DNA from 3 places in the Pandoraea sp. genome. Region 3 is predicted to be linked to each of the others. Evidence: predicted binding sites of a transcription regulator. Region 3 holds the regulator's gene; each other region holds the start of a gene.
What was found. The regulator FNR, encoded in region 3, switches genes on or off when oxygen is low (the NO sensors DNR and NnrR bind a similar motif). The targets are predictions, from matches to a motif close to TTGATNNNNATCAA.
Positions count from the first base shown of each region.

Region 1: hemN (oxygen-independent coproporphyrinogen III oxidase) is a predicted target of FNR. The motif match lies at 890-903, and genes of this name have one in related genera.
Region 2: ACE3UG_RS05305 (OmpW family protein) is a predicted target of FNR. The motif match lies at 997-1,010, and genes of this name have one in related genera.

Region 1 covers NZ_JAYRUC010000004.1:138,055-140,323, forward strand. The annotation lists gene ACE3UG_RS04610 (LysR family transcriptional regulator) at 1-474, opposite strand, end outside; gene hemN (oxygen-independent coproporphyrinogen III oxidase) at 962-2,269, shown strand, end outside.
Region 2 covers NZ_JAYRUC010000005.1:77,148-79,416, forward strand. The annotation lists gene ACE3UG_RS05300 (DUF2946 family protein) at 1-28, opposite strand, end outside; gene ACE3UG_RS05305 (OmpW family protein) at 216-935, opposite strand; gene ACE3UG_RS05310 (lactate utilization protein C) at 1,076-1,705, opposite strand; gene ACE3UG_RS05315 (lactate utilization protein B) at 1,702-2,269, opposite strand, start outside.
Region 3 covers NZ_JAYRUC010000015.1:91,587-93,855, reverse strand. The annotation lists gene scpB (SMC-Scp complex subunit ScpB) at 1-711, opposite strand, end outside; gene fnr (fumarate/nitrate reduction transcriptional regulator Fnr) at 1,044-1,772, shown strand; gene ACE3UG_RS13780 (nuclear transport factor 2 family protein) at 1,999-2,269, shown strand, end outside.

The DNA of each region.
Region 1 (2,269 bases), on a different contig from region 3:
CACTCGCGAAATCAGGCTTTCACTGTTGATCATGCGCGTGAGCAGAATGCCGCAGTCGTAGCCCTCTTCCACCAGATCGATGGCGCGGTCGGTCAGCGTGAGGTCGACCACCACCTTCGGATGCGTCTCCTGGTACTTCTTGACGAGCGGCGCGAGATTGCGCAAACCGAACGAGACCGGCGCGACGACCTTCAAGGTGCCTTTCGGATCGCGCGACGCGCTTGAGATGAGCGCATCGGCCTCGTCGACTTCGTCGATGATCTGCCGGCAGCGTTCGAGATACACCTGTCCGGCGCCGGTCAGCGACAGGCTGCGGGTGGTGCGGTTGAGCAGACGAACGCCAAGATGCGATTCGAGTTCCGCGACGTGCCGCGTGACCACAGCGGCCGACAGATCCATCTGGGCGGCCGTACGGGCAAAGCTCCCGTTGTCGGCCACTTTGACGAAAACGCGCATCGATTGCAGACGGTCCATGTTGTTTCCAATCTTGAGGTGCCGCGTCGTGCTGGCAGGAGATTAAGACGAGCATCGGCGGCCGACCGGCAATTCACCGGCGCTGCGCCTACCTGCGGGCACCGGGTGGACCGCCGCCCCAGACCGTTCCGGGGCGCGCCGCGCGCGTGCCGCCAGGACTCTCGACACGGCGGGGACTTCAATAAGGCGTAGGGCTGGTTCACGCAAAGGATGTGAACAGGTGCTAGCTTACCGTAGGCAGCCAAAATTTGCCCGGCGCGACAGCGACGATTGCGCATCACCGCCCCGTTCCATGCGCGCGTTGGCGTCCGGATACGTATCGAATGCCGGTCGCCACGCAACATCGTTCGCCATGACGCCCTTCGCCCGCAATGCCCCCCATGCCCTCCCATGCCCCCCACGCCGGGCGGGGTGTTTGACGCAAGTCAGAGCGGCGCGTTCGTGGCGACGCTACAGTCGAACGTCACCTATTGTTACCGGCCCGCCCATGAATCCCCTCTCCGTTTTGCCGACGCCGTGCGCCAACGCCCCGGCCTCAAGCGAATCGCCCACCGGCTCGCCATGCCCCGGCTGCGCAAAGCGCGCGTTGGACGAAGGCCACGGGCATTCGCGATGCGCGTCACGCTCGGCGGAGCGAACCGTTGCCGCTCCCGTTGCCGCCCCAAGGGTTCCGCTTCACTTCGACGCGGAACTGCTCGGCCGCTATGACGTGAATGGGCCGCGCTACACGTCGTACCCGACGGCACTGCAATTTCGCGACGACTTCGGCGCTGGCGACTACGTGCGCGCTGCGGCGCAGTCCAAGCGCACCGGCAAACCGCTCTCGCTCTACGTGCACGTTCCGTTTTGCGACACGGTGTGCTTCTACTGCGCGTGCACCAAGATCGTGACGAACAATCGTGCTCACGCGAACGCCTATGTGGAGCGTCTGCATGTGGAGATCGCGCGACAGGCCTCGCTGCTCGGTGCGGGTCGCTCGCTTGCGCAGATGCATTGGGGCGGTGGCACGCCGACGTTCCTCTCGTTGGAACAGATCGCCTCGCTCGTCGACGCCATCGGCCGCCACTTCGTGATGACGCACGACGACAGTGCCGAGTACGCCATTGAAATCGACCCGCGCAGTGCGGGTCCCGCGTCGATTCGCGCCTTGCGTGCGCTCGGCTTCAATCGTCTCTCCATCGGGGTGCAGGATTTCGATCCCCGCGTCCAGGAAGCCATTCATCGCGTACAACCACGCGCATTGGTCGAGGCCGCGCTCGATGCGGCACGAAGCTGCGGCTTCCGCTCGGTCAACTTCGATCTGATCTACGGCTTGCCGCATCAGACACCGGCGTCGTTCTCAAACACGCTCGACGCCGTGATCGAGATGGCGCCGGAGCGCCTGTCGGTTTTCAGCTACGCCCATCTGCCGCAGCAATTCAAGATGCAGCGCTGCCTGCCCGACGCCCTGCCGGACGGCCCGCAAAAGCTCGCGTTGCTGCAGACGATCATCGCCCGGCTCAGTGACGCGGGCTACGTGTACATCGGCATGGATCACTTCGCGCGCCCCGACGACGAGCTGGCGCGGGCGCAGGCCGCCGGTACCCTGCATCGCAACTTCCAGGGATACAGCACGCGGGCCGATTGCGACCTGATCGGTGTGGGCATGTCGGCCATCGGCCGTGTGGGGGATAGCTACGCGCAGAACGCCAAGACGCTCCAGTCGTATTACGACGCGATCGATGCTGGAGGACTTGCGATCTCCCGTGGCGTGCGGCTCGATGAAGACGACCACCTCCGGCGTGACGTCATCTCG
Region 2 (2,269 bases), on a different contig from region 3:
CGGCGCGATGCTGACGGAGCTTACGCATGCTTGGACCGGGTTACGTGGAGCGCAGGTTCAGGGAACCAAGCATTGTAGGTGTTGTCCGCGCGCGGCGTAAACGCTTTGCGTTCTCATGTAGAGAAGGCGCGACAATTTGCCGCATCGCGCGCCGGGTGCTGAAAAAAGGGAGCGCCACGGCCCCCCAAGGCCGGGTCGGCGCTCCGCCCCGGCAATCAGAACTTCATGCCCACCCCCACACCGACGATCAACGGATCGATGTGCAGCGTGCCCAGGTCAGTGCCTGCGAGCGAGGTATCGGTCTTCATCCAGACTTTCTTGACGTCGATGTTGAAGAACAGACGCTTGGATATCTGAATGTCCACCCCCGCTTGCAGTGCAGGGCCGACGCTATGATTCTTGATCGAGATCGGTGTGCCGCCCGCGTTGAGGCTGCTGTTCCAGAAGCGCGTGTAGTTGATGCCGGCTCCGACGTACGGCCGCACTTTGCCCGCGTGATTGAAGTGGTATTGCAACAGCAGCGTTGGTGGCAACACGTTCACGCCGCCGAGATGTCCGAGGTTGGACGTGAGCTGATGACGCGACATGCCGAGAATCAGCTCGACGCCGACGTTATCGAGAATCATGTACGTGAAGTCGAGCTCCGGCACGATCGCGTTATTCACGCTCACACCCAGCGACGGCAGCACACTGCCGCTCGCATGCGAGTCCGGCAGAATGCCGATGGCGCGCACGCGTGCGAGGATATCGCCGGCATAGATGCCCTGCGAGCTGTCCTTGATGAAGCCAAAGGTGGCCGCCGCCCCGGGGCGGGCGTCATCTGTGGAGGGTGAGGAGTCTTGCGAATTCGCTTGTGCGCAAGCGAACGGGCTGAAGAAGGCGGCACCGGTGACAAGCGCGGCTGCGACGGCCGCAGCGCCGAGGGAGTGCTTCATGATGGTTTCCAAAGTCGTGAGTGAGCACGGCCGATGGTAGAAGCAGGTCCCTGCGGCGAACTTGATGCGCATCAAGCGCGAGAAAACGCGGGTGCTTTGTGCGACAAACTGTCGCGCGCCCATGACGGACTTCGTGGCATTCAGTCGCGGGGCAGCAACACGACCGTGAGCGAACGCACCCCCTGCGCCCCCTGGATGAGTATGCCCTCGATATCGGCTGTGGCCGATGGGCCGGTGACCAGCACCGCGTAGCGCACCGACGCGAAGTCGGGCAGGCGATAGATGTCCTGCAGGCCGTCGACGATGTCGTTCGGGTCGAGCAATACCACGAGATGCTGCACGAGGTAGCCGAGTGCGTTGACACCATACTCCTGCTCGGAGAGCCAGACCGAGCCGGTCTCGGCAATGCCGAATCGGGCCCGTACGATGCCGACGTCGACATCGTGCAGCGACGCAGGCGCGCGCCTGCGCTCGAGCGGTGCGGCCGAGGTGGCTTCCGGCGTTGCCGTGACGGGGGTCACGCCGGGAAAGCGTTCGGCGAGCCACGCGGGCAATGCCTGCGCGCTGCCCAGCGACGCGAGCTTGCCGCCCATCGCGATGAGGTTGTCGCCAAAGCGTTCGCGCCGGTCACCGGCAGGTGTCTCGAAAACCGGCAGCTCGGGCAAAGGAAACCGCTCGCGCGTGCCATCGGCGGGACGCTCGTCGTCGCGTAACGTCACACGCTGCGCGGCGCGCACGCGCACGAGAAATTCTTCGCGGGAAGTGCTCATGATTTTTCCTTGCGCGCGGCGTCGTTCGATCCCCGGTGGGCGTCATACCAGTCCCGGAACGTCTGTGTGGGGGCCTCCGGCAGATCGCGGCCCTTGCCCCACGTGTTGAGCGGGTTGTAGAGCACCAGGTTGGGCAAACGGTGCAGCGCGGTATTCATCGATTTGACCGACGCGCGATACAGCACCGGGTTGGCGAGCAGCTTGCCGGCGACCTTGATAAGGCTGCGTTTGACGCGCGGCAATTCGCCTTCCTCGGCCACGATCTGACGCCACTTGTAGAGCTGCTCGTGAATGTTGATCCGTACCGGACAGACGTTGGTGCAACTGCCGTTCATCGTCGACGCGAACGGCAGCGCGCTGTAGCGCTTGAGGTCGTAGGCCGGATTGAGAATGGCGCCGATCGGCCCGGCGTAAGTGCTGCCGTACGACAAACCGCCGCTGCGCCGGTAGACCGGGCAGGTGTTCATGCAGGCACCGCAGCGAATGCACTTGAGCGAGTACCAGAAGTCGTCCATGGCGAGACGCGCCGAACGGCCGTTGTCCACGATGACGAAATGCATCTCC
Region 3 (2,269 bases):
CGGCGGCAACGGACGCTGATCGGCCGGGAGCCCCTGTGCCAGCGGTAGGTCGTCGGCACGCGACTGCGCCAGGCGGGCCAACGCCTCGACATCCGCGACGGGCATGTCGTCGGACGACGTTTCATCTCCCGCGTCGGCCTCGGCACGCTCGCCGAACTCGATGTTCTGCTGCGCGAGCAGGTCGATCTGCGCTTGCGCGGCCGGATCTTCGAGTGGCGGCAGCGCATCGAGCGCGCGCAAGCCCAGATCGTCGAGAAAGTCCTTGGTCGTCGCATACAGGCCGGGGCGCCCCGGTACATCGCGATGACCGATGACCTCGATCCAGCCACGATCTTCAAGCTGTTTGATGATCTGCGTGTTCACCGTCACGCCGCGAATCTCTTCGATGTCGCCACGCGTGACCGGCTGACGATACGCAATGATCGCAAGCGTCTCCATGACGGCGCGCGAATACTTCGGCGGCTTCTCCGGATTGAGACGGTCAAGGTATTCACGCATGCGCGGACGGCTCTGGAAACGCCAGCCGGTGGCCAGTGCCACCAACTCCACACCTCGGCCATCCCATTGCACGCGGATTTCCTCGAGCAGCGCACGCACCGTGTCACCGGACACAGCGTCATTGAAGAGCTTGCGCAGATCGCCGACCTTGAGCGGCTCCTGCGCGCAAATCAACGCGGTCTCGAGGACGAGTTTCGCCTCTTGGGTATTCATGTGCGACTAAGCAGACCGGGGGCTTGGCGACCCGGTATCAGGAATAAATGGATGCTTGGAACACGAGAAACGGTCGTAACCGCTTCGCATAAGCGCGCGCCCGATTGTGTTCGGTCGTAGTGACGGCGGCGCGACCTGAATGCTTCGAAACGACCTGCCGGGAAAAAACGCCCAGGCCGATAGTGCGGCGAGACGGACGTCCGGTATGTGCGCAATTATTACTGAAACACCGACGCGCGTAAAGCGCCGTCGAAATCCTGACGACTTCGCAGGGGAAAACGATAGGCTAACGCCCCATGGTAGACTCTCAAAAAAAATCGCCAGGGGCCCCCATGACCACAGAAATCGGTCGCATTCCTATCGCTCAGCCCCGTTGTTCCACATGCTCGCTTGGGCAGTTCTGCCTGCCGGTGGGCATTCCGGAGCCCGAGCTGGAACGACTGGATGCACTCGTGAACGAGCGCCGACGCCTCAAGAAGGGCGACGTGCTGTATCACGCCAATGATGATCTGAACGCTGTCTACGGCATTCGTTTCGGCTCACTCAAAAGCTGCATCACCGCGTCCGACGGGCGCGAACAAGTCGTCGGCTTTCATCTTCAGGGCGAACTGATTGGCCTGGACGCTGTCGCCGACAATCGTCACCCGACCGCCGCCATCGCGCTCGAAGACAGCGAACTGTGCATTGCCCGCTTCGGCGAACTGGAGACGCTATCGCGTCAGGTGCCAACGCTGCAACGTCAACTGCACCGTCTCATGAGCCAGGAAATCCGCAACAAGCACCAGCAACTGCTCACGCTCGGCACCATGCGCGCCGAAGAGCGTCTGGCCGTCTTCCTGCTCAACCTCTCCGAGCGGCTTGCCGCGCGCGGCTACTCAGCCAACGAGTTCGTGTTGCGCATGAGCCGCGAGGAAATCGGCAGCTTCCTCGGTCTCAAGCTTGAAACCGTCAGCCGTCTGTTTTCGCGCTTTGCGCAGAACGGCATGATCGAAATACGTCAGCGCCATGTGAAGATCGTCGACGGGGCCGCGCTACGAAGCCTCGCAGGCGTTCCCTGCTGATGCTTGCCGGCGGGGGCGCCCGAGCGCCTTCGCCTGTCGTCGGTGCTCTGCATTTCCGATAAGCTACCGCTTCGGCCCTGGCGTCGCCTTGCGCCAGATCAAGAGTTGCTCGTCGGCGGCGACTCGATCCCAGCGTTCGACAAGCTCGGGCAAACCCTCCATAATCGGCGCGTTCGCCGGCCGGCACACCGGGTGTCCGGCGCATCACCCCGACGGAGGCCGTATTATGCCCGCTGCCATTTTCCTGAGTCCGGAAGACGCCGAACATGCATACTACGAGGCGCTTCGCGCCGGTGATACCGATGCGCTGATGGCGGTCTGGTCGGAAGATGAAGAGATCGCCTGCATTCACCCGTCGGGGCCACGGCATGTCGGCCCGGCGGCCGTTCGCACCAGTTGGCAGCAGATTCTCGCCAACGCCGGGCTACAGGTGACGGTCAGCCAGCTTCAAGTCGCTCGCAACCCGTTGTGCGCGGTCCACAGCGTGCTCGAACAAA